2 regions of the Variovorax sp. PAMC 28711 genome follow, and region 1 is predicted to be linked to the other one. Evidence: predicted binding sites of a transcription regulator. Region 1 holds the regulator's gene; the other holds the start of a gene.
What was found. The regulator NrdR, encoded in region 1, represses ribonucleotide reductase genes. The targets are predictions, from matches to a motif close to CACNANATNTNGTG.
Positions count from the first base shown of each region.

Region 2: AX767_RS06750 (ribonucleoside-diphosphate reductase subunit alpha) is a predicted target of NrdR. The motif match lies at 4,299-4,312, and genes of this name have one in related genera.

Region 1 is NZ_CP014517.1:3,750,570-3,757,115, reverse strand. Features, by position in the region: gene AX767_RS18095 (DUF748 domain-containing protein) at 1-1,357, opposite strand, end outside; gene AX767_RS18090 (lytic transglycosylase domain-containing protein) at 1,970-2,803, shown strand; ZMP/ZTP riboswitch at 2,827-2,958, shown strand; gene glyA (serine hydroxymethyltransferase) at 3,001-4,245, shown strand; gene nrdR (transcriptional regulator NrdR) at 4,265-4,708, shown strand; gene AX767_RS18075 (type IV pilin protein) at 4,722-5,150, opposite strand; gene AX767_RS18070 (PilC/PilY family type IV pilus protein) at 5,184-6,546, opposite strand, start outside.
Region 2 is NZ_CP014517.1:1,343,619-1,350,164, reverse strand. Features, by position in the region: gene AX767_RS06755 (ribonucleotide-diphosphate reductase subunit beta) at 1-1,104, opposite strand, end outside; gene AX767_RS06750 (ribonucleoside-diphosphate reductase subunit alpha) at 1,237-4,173, opposite strand; gene ampD (1,6-anhydro-N-acetylmuramyl-L-alanine amidase AmpD) at 4,535-5,128, opposite strand; gene AX767_RS06740 (sigma-54-dependent transcriptional regulator) at 5,134-6,546, opposite strand, start outside.

The DNA of each region.
Region 1 (6,546 bases):
CGAGCGACAGCGGCAACGCGTCGACTTCGGTTTGCACGTTCGCGATCTTGTCGGTGGCCTCGCCCTTGAACTTGAGCGATGCCCCGGCGATGGTGGTCGCGCCGCTGATCCGGGCCGGCTGGGTCATCGGCCAGGTCACGCCGCTGACGTCGACGTTCAGATCCTTGACGTCGACCGCAGCGGCCGGACGGGTGGTTTCGTCGCGCCAGCCGATGCGACCGCCGTCGAGCGCGACCTTGTCGACCTGCACGCGCAGCGCCGCCTTCTTTTCGGGTTCTTTCTGCGCGGCGGCACTCGCAGGTGCCGCAGGAACCGCCACCTTCACCGTGGCGCCGGTGCCGGGATCGGTCGCCAGCAAATTGAGCTTGCCCTCGGCATCCCGCGCGACGGCAAGTTGCGGGCCCGCCAACGCAACCTCGCTCAGGTGGACGACGCCCTCGAGCGGCCGAACGTCGGCCAGCGCGAGCTTGAGCGAATCGAAGCTGAGCAGGTCGCGGCCCCGCGCATCGGCAACTTTGGTGTTGTGCGCCTCGATCGTGCCGCTGATCTTGAGGCCGCCCGACTGCGCGCGCTCGAAATCGACCTTGAGGTTGGCGTCGAGCGTGCCGGCCTGCAGTTTGGCCGGCAAGCCGCCCGGGATGTAGCCGAGGTAAGGGGCGAGGTCCAACCCGGTGAACTGGATCTGCGCGTCGGTCTTGCGGTTGTCGGCGAAGGGCGTACTGAAGGCGGTCGAATCGAACTTGCTGCCGTTGAGGACGAAGTCCAGCTTGGGCTCCGTCTTGATTTCGCGCTGGGACGTGAGGTTGCTCAGGAAAGGCACGTTCAACACGAAGTCACGCAACTCGTGCTTGCGGCGAACTGTCTGGTCGTCGAAGTCGACCGCGCCGTCGTTGATCTTGATGTTGTAGACCGCGAAGCGCGCCGGATCGCTCTTCGGGTCGGAAGGCGCACTCGCCAGCTTCGCGAGGATGTCGTCGATGTCGTACTTGCCATCGGCCAGGTGCGTGAGCTGGACCGTCGGGGCATCGATGGTCAGCGCGTCGATCACCGGCGCAAGACGCAACGCCGACTGGAGTTCGGCATCGACATAGATGCGCGAGACGGCCAGTTGCGATTGCTTGCCGTCGGCCGTGGCCACGCGCAGATCGCTGAGCGTGAGTTCGAGCGTCCAGGGCTTGAAGTCGATCTTGCCGACCGTGACCTGTCGCCCCAGTTTCTCGCTGGCGATCTTCTGGATCTGACTCTTGGCAATCGGCGGGACAGCCAGCCATGCTACGGCCCAGATCACCAGCAAGGCCAACACCGCGACGATCCCACGTCGCACCCACTTGTTCTGTTTTATCGAAGCAGCGTTCATTGAAACGGAGTGTGCCGCAAAGCCTTCGGACAGGTCCATGAACAAGAAAGCCCGGTGACGCGACGCGAAGTCTTGTCACCGGGCTCGATGGCGGGTCGAAAACCCATGCCATCTTTTCGCGCAACCGGAAGTTCAATCGTTCCGTTTGCACGGGTGGCAAAAGATTGCCACCGAGAGTGGCCTCGATCGCCGAACCACCGGGCTTGACGCCGTGGGTTGCAGGACCTGGGCAGATGCCTGAATCAACAGGCATCTGCAGGTTAGACCTCCGGCTCGCGCTTTGCAAATCGGATTTGCAATCGAATATTGCGGGGCGATTTATGCAGTAATGCGCAGTTGTATTTATATGTAAATTAGAATATCAACCCTATTTGTTATTCTTGACCGTGTATGTAGCGGCTCCTAGAATCCGCGTTGCCCTGTGATGCCAAGCGCCCGGGCCCCTCTCTCAATCTGAAGAATCCGCTGCCGAGTCTCTCGGCTTGATCAGGCTGCCGCGCTCACTCCCCCTCCGCGCGGACCCGATCCGTACCCATCCAACGACGTCGCTCTTCGAACGGCAACCCCTTGATTGGGTTGCACGCTCCAGGCGCCGGACCGAAAGGAAGAGCGATGAAACTGGCTATGGAAGCCACAGCCAAAGGGCTACGGACCTTCGTGTCCGATGTCACCGACGGCTTTTTCGAAATCACCCACAACGGTTTTGCGTTGCTCGGATTGGCGATCGTGTTTGCTGCCCTCGCACTCGTGGCGCGCCCCGACCTGCGTCAGACCGGAGAAGACCAGCTGATGGGCTGGCTCCAATCCCGCAAGCCCGCGCCGGAAGCGACCGACCTCGAGCCCACCGCCATCGAGCGGACCACGGCGGCCAGTCCGCTGGACCTGCCCAAGCAGCAAGCCGCCGTTGCTTACTGGCTCAGCAAGAAGTACCGGGTTGCGGCGGAACCGTTGAGCGTGCTGGTCGCCGAGGCCTACGACATCGGCAAGCGGACCAAGCTCGACCCGACGCTGATCCTCGCGATCATGGCGGTGGAATCCAGCTTCAATCCGTTCGCGCAGAGCCAAGTGGGCGCGCAAGGCCTGATGCAGGTCATGACGCGGATCCATGGCGACAAGTACGAGAGCGCGGGGGGCACGCTGACGGCGTTCGATCCGGTGACCAACATGCGCGTCGGCGTCAAGGTGCTGCAGGAATGCATCGCCCGTGCCGGTTCCGTGGAGCGCGGCCTGCGCTTCTATGTCGGCGCGGCCAATCTGGAAGACGACGGCGGCTATGCCGCCAAGGTTCTGGCGGAGCATGAACGCCTGCGCCAGGTCGCTGGCGGTCGCACACCTTCGATCACGCCGGCGTTGCCGGGCCTGCGCACGCAGCCGATCCCGGTGGTGGCGCCTGCCAAGCCGGAAACCACCAATACCCAGAAGGTCGCGCTGCTCGGCGACCTGTAATTGCGGGAGCGGTCGGCTACACTCGCCGGGCACGCGACTGGCGATAGGCACACCCCCTCTTGAAGGTATTTGTGCTGACGTGGAACACCACTGGGAAGCGTGCCGCCTGCGGGATTTCTTGAGCAGGCGTTCAGCCGTTCGCCTGGGCAGCCCTTGTTTGCTAGAACAACAAGGATCTTCGTCTTCAAAGGACTGCCATGTACTCACGCAATCATCTCGTCGCCCAGACCGATCCCGAAATCTGGGCCGCCATCCAGGCCGAGAACGCCCGCCAGGAACACCACATCGAGCTCATCGCGAGTGAAAACTACGCGTCGCCGGCCGTCATGGCTGCGCAGGGTTCGCAGCTGACCAACAAGTACGCCGAGGGCTATCCCGGCAAGCGCTACTACGGTGGCTGCGAGCACGTGGACGTGGCGGAGCAACTGGCCATCGACCGGATCAAGCAGATCTTCGGCGCCGACGCAGCCAACGTGCAGCCGCATTGCGGTGCCTCGGCGAACGAGGCCGTCATGCTGGCGTTCCTGAAGCCCGGCGACACCATCATGGGCATGAGCCTGGCCGAAGGCGGTCACCTGACGCACGGCATGCCGCTCAACATCAGCGGCAAGTGGTTCAACGTGGTGAGCTACGGCCTGGATGCCAAGGAAGAAATCGACTACGACGCGATGGAACGCAAGGCGCACGAATCGATGCCTAAGCTCATCATCGCGGGCGCGTCGGCCTACTCGCTGCGCATCGACTTCGAGCGCTTCGCCAAGGTCGCGAAGGACGTCGGCGCGATCTTCATGGTCGACATCGCCCACTACGCAGGCCTGGTGGCCGCGGGCGTGTACCCCAACCCGGTGCCCCACGCCGATGTGGTCACGTCCACCACGCACAAGAGCCTGCGCGGCCCGCGCGGCGGCATCATCCTGATGAAGTCGCAGCACGAGAAGGCGATCAACAGCGCCATCTTCCCCGGCCTGCAGGGCGGCCCGCTGATGCACGTGATCGCGGCCAAGGCGGTGGCGTTCAAGGAGGCGATGGCGCCGGAATTCAAGACCTACCAACAGCAGGTCGTGAAGAACGCGCAGATCGTGGCGGACACACTGACCCAGCGCGGCCTGCGCATCGTGAGCGGCCGAACCGAAAGCCACGTCATGTTGGTCGACCTGCGTGCCAAGGGCATCACCGGCAAGGAAGCCGAAGCCGTGCTGGGCGCCGCGCACATGACGATCAACAAGAACGCCATCCCGAACGATCCGGAAAAGCCGATGGTCACGAGCGGCGTGCGCATCGGCACCCCCGCAATGACGACGCGTGGTTTCAAGGACGAAGAGGCGCGCATGACGGCCCACCTGATCGCCGACGTGCTGGAGAACCCGCGCGACCCCGCGAACATCGACGCCGTTCGCGCCAAGGTGCACGCGCTGACCAGCCGCTTCCCGGTCTACGGTTGAACGCCGTCAAGGTGGTCGCATGAAATGCCCTTTTTGCAGCCACCTTGAAACGCAGGTTGTCGAGACCCGCGTCTCGGAAGACGGTGACTTCGTACGCAGGCGGCGCCAATGCGGCGCCTGCGACAAGCGCTTCACCACCTACGAGCGGCCCGACGTCAATTTCCCGGTTGTCGTGAAAAAGGACGGCAGCCGGGCCGACTTCGATACCAACAAGGTGCGCGCATCGATGATGCTGGCGCTGCGCAAGCGCCCTGTGAGCATCGAGCAGATCGACGGCGCCTTGCTGCGCATCGAGCAAAAGCTGCTGGCCAGCGGCCTTCGGGAAATCGAATCCACCAAGGTGGGTGAACTCGTGATGCGCGAGCTCAAGCGCTTGGACAAGGTCGCGTACGTGCGGTTTGCCTCGGTGTATCGCAGCTTCGAAGACGTGGACGAGTTCAGGCAGCTGCTGCGGGATATCTGAGCCTGGCGCGGCCTCAGCGGCTCCAGCAGCGCTGAACCGTCGCTGGGTCGCTGCCCGTTGATGTGCCTTTCTGTCCCAGGTTGTCGAGGCTGAGCGTGCCGCACTCGTCGGCCGCCTGCGCGCCCTCTGGCACCGCCTGCAACAAGAATGCAGCATCGGAAGCGCTGAAGGCGCTCACGACATAGTTCGCTGCGCCCTGCGCCGGCGACTGGCGCAGACCGTCGGGCAACACCGGGCTCGTCCCGGACGGGTACTTGAAGTTCACCGTGTAGGAACGCTCCATCCATTGCGCGGCCTGCAGCAACACTTGCTTGGCATCGGCCCGCTTGGCGCGCATGACGTAGCGCGTGTAGCTCGGGTAGGCAATCGCGGCAAGGATGCCGATCACCGCCACCACGATCAGCAGTTCGACGAGCGTGAAGCCCGGGTTTCGGTCTCGCACTGTGCGATTTCGGTTCGGCATCGGCGTGGTCCTTCAGTTGGCAGGCAGCAGGCTTCGCCAGCCGAATCGGCGGCCCGGTTTTTTTAAATCGACAACTTTGGTTTTGCCGTTCGTGTCGATCAGCGTGACCCCGCCCGGCGTGCCCGAATTGAGGGACGTCACGCGCGATGCCTTGCCGTTGTGGTAGCCGCCGAGCGCGGTCGCATCGGTGTCGCCGATGCCGAAGATGTCGGTTCCGGGCGAACTGCCACTGAACAGATCGAGCAGCATCGTCCAGCCGGTGTCGGGCTGTCCGCTGGTGCAATCGACGCTGTTGCTGGCCGTCCCGGGAATCAGCGTGGAGAACAGGCCAACGCTGCTGTTGAGTGCTTCACCGTTCAGCACCACGCGCTCTTTTGCGTCCGGCAAGACGAGGAACCATCCCCGCTTGCCGTCCTTTCCGTCATAGGACACACCACCCTGTTGCAACGTGCGGTAGAGCTCACCGCTCACGTTCTTCGTGGCAGTGACGGCTTGTTGCACGAGATCGGCCTCGACCGCTGTTTGTGAGGCGTTGTCCCAGATCCCGTAGAGCGCCTGCTGTGACGCGGCGGCGTGATCGTCGGTCGTGAACATTCGGCCGGTGCCGAAGGCCACCAGAAAGCCATTGCGCGGATGCGACACCACGACGGGCGCGCCCGTGATCGGCCGACTCCTTCCGGCATCGAACAAGGGTTTGCCGTCGCCGCCGCTCGCCGCTCCCGACGTGACGCGCCACAGACTGGCATCGCTGGCGCTGAGGTCGAAGCGCCACATCTGTCCGCGCAGATCCCCCGCGTAGACGATGTCGACCGTCCCGTTGGCGTCGCGGTCCACCGTCTGCGGTGCAGAGAGCCCGTTCGCGCTGCCGGTTGGCTGGCCGACCGGCGCATAGACCTTTCGCAATTCGCGAGCGCCGTCCAGGTACTGAACCAGCAACACCGCCTTTTCGTCGCGGCTGTTGTACCCATTGCCCATGAGCAGTGCCGGCCGCCCGTCGTTCAGGCGGACGAATTGCTTGGCGCGCCGTGCGGCACCGCCGACGACCGGCTGCTGGTATTGATGGCCGATGTCGACGTCGTTGCCGCCCGTGTTGTCGAGCAGGACACTCGCCTGGGCAGCACCCTCCGTGATCGAGGACGAATCGGTCACGTCGAGAATGAAGTAGCCCTTTCCGCCTCCGCCCAGCGTGCCGACGAGCAGCGATTTCCACTGGCTCGCCATCGCTTCGTCGCTGTCCTTGGAACCGGGTGCGCCGAAATACACGTCGCCGACAAAGGGCGAACCGTCGACGAAATAGCGATGCTGGTAACTGACTTGACTGAGCTGCTTGAGCAGCGGGTCCGTCGCCGACCCGTAGACGCCTTCAGGCACGAAC
Region 2 (6,546 bases), 1.9 Mb from region 1:
GGCGATGTAACGCAGGTAGCCCTTGAACATGGAGGCGTTCATGCCGAGCACGCCACGTGGCATCGTGTCTTCGGCGTACTTGTATTCGAGCTCGACGGCTTCGAGGAACAGGGCCTTGATCTCGGCCTTGAACTCGGTCGTCCAGAGACCGGGGTTTTCCAGCTTCAACTGGTTGATGAGGTCGATGCCGAAATTGCAGTGCATCGACTCGTCGCGCAGGATGTACTGGTACTGCTCGGCAGCGCCGGTCATCTTGTTCTGGCGACCCAGCGCGAGAATTTGCGTGAAGCCGACATAGAAGAACAAGCCTTCCATCAGGCAGGCAAAAACGATGAGCGACTTGAGCAAGGTCTGGTCGGTCTCGTGCGTGCCGGTCTTGAAGTGCGGATCGCTGATCGCGTCGATGAACGGAATCAGAAACTGATCCTTCTCGCGGATCGACGGCACTTCGTTGTACGCGTTGAAGATCTCGCTCTCGTCCAGACCGAGCGACTCGACGATGTACTGGTACGCGTGCGTATGGATGGCTTCTTCGAACGCCTGGCGCAGCAGGAACTGACGGCACTCCGGCGCCGTGATGTGGCGGTAGGTCCCGAGCACGATGTTGTTCGCGGCCAGCGAGTCGGCGGTCACGAAGAAGCCGAGGTTGCGCTTGACGATGCGACGCTCGTCTTCGGTCAGGCCGTTCGGGTCTTTCCACAACGCGATGTCACGCGTCATGTTCACTTCCTGCGGCATCCAGTGATTGGCACACGTGGCAAGGTATTTTTCCCAAGCCCACTTGTACTTGAACGGCACCAGCTGGTTCACATCGGTCTGGCCGTTGATGATGCGTTTGTCGGCCGCATTGACGCGGCGTGCAACGGTGGGCGTTGCTTGTGCGGTGGCTTGCGCAAATGCCTGGGCCTGCTCGCGGACCGGCGCAACCGCGCCGTCATCGAGCCGACGTGGCAGTGAAACAGAAGCGGGGGAGGCGGGCGCAATTTGCGAAGTCGGAGCCACCATCGAGCGACTCGCTGGCGAGTTGCTTTTCGGTGAGTGCTGCAATCCTTGTTGCATTTCCTTTGGCAAGGAGGGCTTGACTTCTTCGTCCCAGGTCAACATAGAAAAATCCAATGCTCAATTATGTGAGCAACGATGTGAGTTGCAAAGTGCTCGTTCACATCGCGCTCCAGTTATCTGGTTCTTATGTTGCTCACATGCATCGCGCTGAGTTGTCAGGCGATGCCGCAAACATCATTGGCATGCTTCGCACGTCGGGTCGTCGACACCGCAGAACGCGATGTCGGTCGCAGGCATCGCGCTCAGTTGCGCTTGTGCTGCGAGTGCCGCGGCTTCGAGCGCATTCATCTTCGCGCCGTCGACGTTGTGGCTGTTGCTGCCACCCGATGCGACGGCGTTGAGCCGGCCCGATTGCACCGTTGATTTTTCGGCGTGCGTCGCGCTCTGCGTGCGCAGGTAGTACGTCGTCTTCAGGCCGCGCAACCACGCGAGCTTGTAGGTGTCGTCGAGCTTCTTGCCCGATGCGCCGGCCATGTAGATGTTGAGCGACTGCGCCTGGTCGATCCACTTCTGGCGACGCGATGCGGCTTCGACCAGCCACGTCGTCTCGACCTCGAAGGCGGTGGCGTAGAGCGCCTTGATGTCTTGCGGCACGCGGTCGATCGGGCGCAGCGAGCCGTCGAAGTGCTTCAGGTCCATGACCATCACGTCGTCCCACAGGCCCAGGCGCTTCAGGTCGCGCACCAGGTAGTGGTTGATGACGGTGAACTCGCCTGACAGGTTCGACTTGACCGACAGGTTGCCAAAGCACGGTTCGATCGATGCATCGACGCCGATGATGTTCGAGATGGTCGCGGTCGGTGCGATGGCGGTGCAGTTCGAATTGCGCATGCCGTCGGCCTTGATCTTCTGGCGCAGCGCGTCCCAGTCGAGCGTGGACGAGCGGTCGACTTCGACGTAGCCGCCGCGTGCCTTCTCCAGCAGGTCGAGCGTGTCGATTGGCAGGATGCCCTTGTCCCACAGCGAACCCTTGTAGCTCGAGTACTTGCCGCGCTCCTTGGCCAGGTCGGTCGATGCCCAGTAGGCGTGGTAGCAGATCGCTTCCATCGATTCGTCGGCGAACTGCACGGCTTCCTGCGAGGCGTAGGGAATGCGCAGTTCGTACAGCGCGTCCTGGAAGCCCATCAGGCCGAGACCGACCGGGCGGTGGCGCAGGTTGGAATCGCGCGCCTTCTTCACGGCGTAGTAGTTGATGTCGATCACGTTGTCGAGCATGCGCATTGCGGTCGAGATCGTCTTCTTGAGCTTGACCTGGTCGACCTTGCCGTCCTTCAGATGCTGCAGCAGGTTGACCGAGCCGAGGTTGCAGACAGCGGTTTCGGTGTCGCTGGTGTTCAGCGTGATCTCGGTGCACAGGTTCGACGAGTGCACGACGCCGGCGTGCTGCTGCGGCGAGCGCACGTTGCAGGCGTCCTTGAACGTGATCCACGGATGGCCGGTCTCGAACAGCATCGTGAGCATCTTGCGCCACAGGTCGCTGGCGGGGATGGTGCGGGCCGGCTTGATCTCGCCACGTGCGGCCTTCTCTTCGTAGGCAACGTAGGCCTTCTCGAAATCGGCGCCGAACAGGTCGTGCAGGTCGGGCACGTTGTTGGGCGAGAACAGCGTCCAGGTGCCCTTTTCCATCACGCGACGCATGAACAGGTCGGGAATCCAGTTGGCCGTGTTCATGTCGTGCGTGCGACGGCGGTCGTCGCCGGTGTTCTTGCGCAGCTCCAGGAACTCCTCGATGTCGAGGTGCCACGTTTCCAGATACGTGCAGACCGCGCCCTTGCGCTTGCCGCCCTGGTTCACGGCGACGGCCGTGTCGTTGACGACCTTGAGGAACGGAACGACGCCTTGCGATTCGCCGTTGGTGCCCTTGATGTGGGACCCGAGTGCGCGTACGCGCGTCCAGTCGTTGCCCAGGCCGCCGGCGAACTTCGACAGCAGCGCGTTTTCCTTGATCGACTCGTAGATGCCGTCCAGGTCGTCGGGCACGGTCGTGAGGTAGCAGCTCGACAGCTGCGAGCGCAGCGTGCCGGCGTTGAACAGCGTGGGCGTCGACGACATGAAGTCGAACGACGAAAGCACTTCGTAGAACTCGATGGCGCGCGCTTCGCGGTCGATCTCGCCGAGCGACAGGCCCATCGCCACGCGCATGAAGAAAGCCTGCGGCAGTTCGATGCGCGTCTTGCGCACGTGCAGGAAGTAGCGGTCGTACAGCGTCTGCAAGCCGAGGTAGTCGAATTGCAGGTCGCGTTCGGCCTTCAGGGCGGCGCCGAGGCGTGGCAGGTCGTACTGCAGCAGCTTCTCGTCGAGCAGATCGTTGTCGACGCCCTTCTTGATGAACTGCGGGAAGTAATCGACATACGCTTGCGAGCGCTCGGCCGGCATCACTTCGCGGCCGATGATCTCCTTGAAGATCGTGTGCAGCAGCAGGCGCGCGGTCGCGAAGGTGTAGTCGGGATCTTTCTCGATGAGCGTGCGGGCCGCCAGGATCGATGCCTTGTAGACCTCGTCGAGCGGCACGCCGTCGTACAGGTTGCGCATCGTCTCGGCCTGGATCGGCGCCGCGGTGATCGTGTCGCCCAGACCTTCGCAGGCGGATTCGATCAGGCCCTTGAGCTCGTTCAGGTCGAGTGCCACGCGTTCGCCGTTGTCGAGAACGTGCAGCGTCGGCGCGGCGGGCGCGTCCTGCGCACCCTGCTTGGCGCGCTCTTGCGTGCGGCGCTCGCGGTACAGCACGTACGCACGCGCGATTTCGTGGTGACCGCCGCGCATCAGGCCGAGTTCGACCGAGTCCTGCACGTCTTCGATGTGGAAGGTGCCGCCGCCCGGACGCGAGCGCTGCATCGCGCGCACCACGGCCTGCGTCAGGCCGTCGACCGTCTCGCGCACGCTGGCCGATGCCGCGCCCTGGGTGCCATGCACGGCCAGGAAGGCTTTCATCATCGCGATGGCGATCTTGTTCGGCTCGAAGGGCACGACAGCGCCGTTGCGGCGAATGATCTGATAGTGCGCGAGCGCGTCGCCGGCGGGTGAACCTGCAACGTCGCGGGCAGGCGTGCCCGTGGATGACGACGTCGGCGCAGGACGGGAGGTGGACGGTGTGGTCTGGGCTGTTTGCATTCGGTCCTCGGTTGGCAATTCTGGTGAGGCGTCTGACGGCGAGGGGCGACTTGAAGTCGGCGATCGTGTCGGTGTTGACGCTGGCGCAGCGCACACTATATCTAGGGTGTGGAGGGGCCACAACCCACTATATGTAGTGTTTTTCACGGAAATCAATCATCGTGGACGCAGCACGTTTTCGTGCTTTCGCGCTGGCGGCGGCGTCGCTGCTGGACGAGTGTCGCCCGAGCCAATGACGACGGGCGTTGCGACGGCATTTGGGCCTGCGGGCCGCATGGTTGCTGCGCATCGCTTGACGGCCGCCATGGGCGGCATCGCGGGTCGAATCGCGCATCGATTGCGCCGTGCCGATTGAAAATCTTCAGCGCGCTGTCGTGTCTTCGGGAAACGCCGTGGCCGACCACCCCAATCCATCGCGCAATCGACGCCACATGAACCCCGGCCCCGGATCCTGCTTGCGGCCCGGCGCGATGTGTTCGTGCCCGGCCACGAAGGCGATCGGGTAGTGCTGCGCGATCGCGGGGCACAGGCCGAGGAGCGTTTCGTACTGCGCGTCTTCGAACGATTCGCCCTCGAGGCCTTCGAGCTCGATGCCGATCGAATCGTCGTTGCAATTGGTGCGGCCGCGCCACGTAGAGGGTCCCGCATGCCAGGCGCGCTTGTCGGCACTGACAAACTGCCACAGCTCGCCGTTGCGCCGCACATAGAAATGCGACGACACCGTCAAGCCGCGAATGCTTTCGAAGTAAGGATGGGCGTCCCAGTCGAGCCGGTTGGTGAAGAGCTGCTGGACTTCATCGCCGCCGTACTGCCCTGGCGGCAGGCTGATCGAATGCATCACCAGCAGGTCGATGCAGGCGCCCGCCGGCCTCGGGCCGAAATTCGGCGAGGGCCACTGCTTCGCGAAGCGGTACCACCCCTCGGACCACAGCGCCGTGCCGGATGCAGCCGCCATCGCGCTCACTCGTCGGTGTCGGCGCCGTTCGGCGTCGCGATGCCGAGGCGCGCGATGCGGTAACGGATCTGCCGAAGGCTCAGGCCCAGCCGCGTGGCAGCGGCCGTGCGGTTGAAGCCGCTCTCGTGCAGCGCGCGCACGAGGATCTCGCGCTCCTGCTGGTCCAGATAGGTTTGCAGGTCGGACGGCACCGCCGGCGGTGCGGGCGATTCGCGGGGCGTTGGCGTTGGCGCTGCGGTCACGGCAGCGACGCTGTCGATCGGCTCGGCCGGAACGACTGGCATCGACTGCAGTTCCTGATGGCCGCTGCCCATGAAGTCGAGGTGCAGTTCGTCGCCGTCGTTGAGCGCGACCGCACGGTGCAGCAAGTTCTCGAGTTCGCGCACATTGCCGTCGAGCGGGTGGCGCGCGAGCTGCTGGAGCACCTCGGGCGACAAGGTCGGCACCGGCATGCCGGCATCTTTCGCGATGCGTTCGAGCAGCGCGGCGCAGAGCGCCGGCAGGTCCTCGCGCCGATCGCGCAGCGCCGGCACCGCGATCTCGATCACGTTGAGCCGATAGAACAGGTCTTGCCGGAAACGGCTCGCCTGCACTTCGGCGTGCAGATCCTTGTGCGTCGCGCTCACGATGCGCACGTCGACCGCGTCTTCCTGCGTCGAGCCGATGGGCCGCACATTGCGCTCCTGGATGGCGCGCAGCAACTTCGACTGCATGGCGATCGGCAGGTCGCCGATCTCGTCGAGAAACAGCGTGCCGCCACGCGCCGCCTGGAAGTAGCCGTCGCGGTCTTGCGACGAGCCGGTGTAGGAGCCTTTGCGTGCGCCGAAGAATTCGGCTTCGAGCAGGTTTTCCGGGATGGCCCCGCAATTGACGGCGACGAAGGGGCCGTCGCTGCGCTGGCTGCACGCGTGCACGGCACGCGCGACCAGTTCCTTGCCGGTGCCGGATTCGCCGCGCACCAGCACGGGCGCCATGCCGCGCGCGACCTTGGCGATGCGCGACTTGACCAGCCGCATCGGCTCGGAGGCGCCGACCAGCCGGTCCAGCGCGGTGATGCCGCTGGCCGCGATCGGCGCGCCGACCTTGCCGTTGTCGACCACCGGCTTCACTGCCCGGGCCGCACTGGCCTGGTCTTGCACGGCCGAAGAAACGACGGCACGAAATTGCTTCAGGTCCACGGGCTTGGTGAGGTAGTCGAACGCGCCGGCCTTCAGGGCCTCGACGGCGTTCTCGGCCGAACCGTACGCCGTCATCACCACGCAGCGTTCGCCGCGCTGTTCGTGTTGCACGCGCTGCAGGATTTCCATGCCGAGGCCGTCGGGCAAGCGCATGTCGGTGATCACCGCGTCGAAGCGTCCCGCGGCCAGATGCTCGAAGGCTTCGCCAACGCTACCCGCCGCTTCGACGTGGTAGCCCTC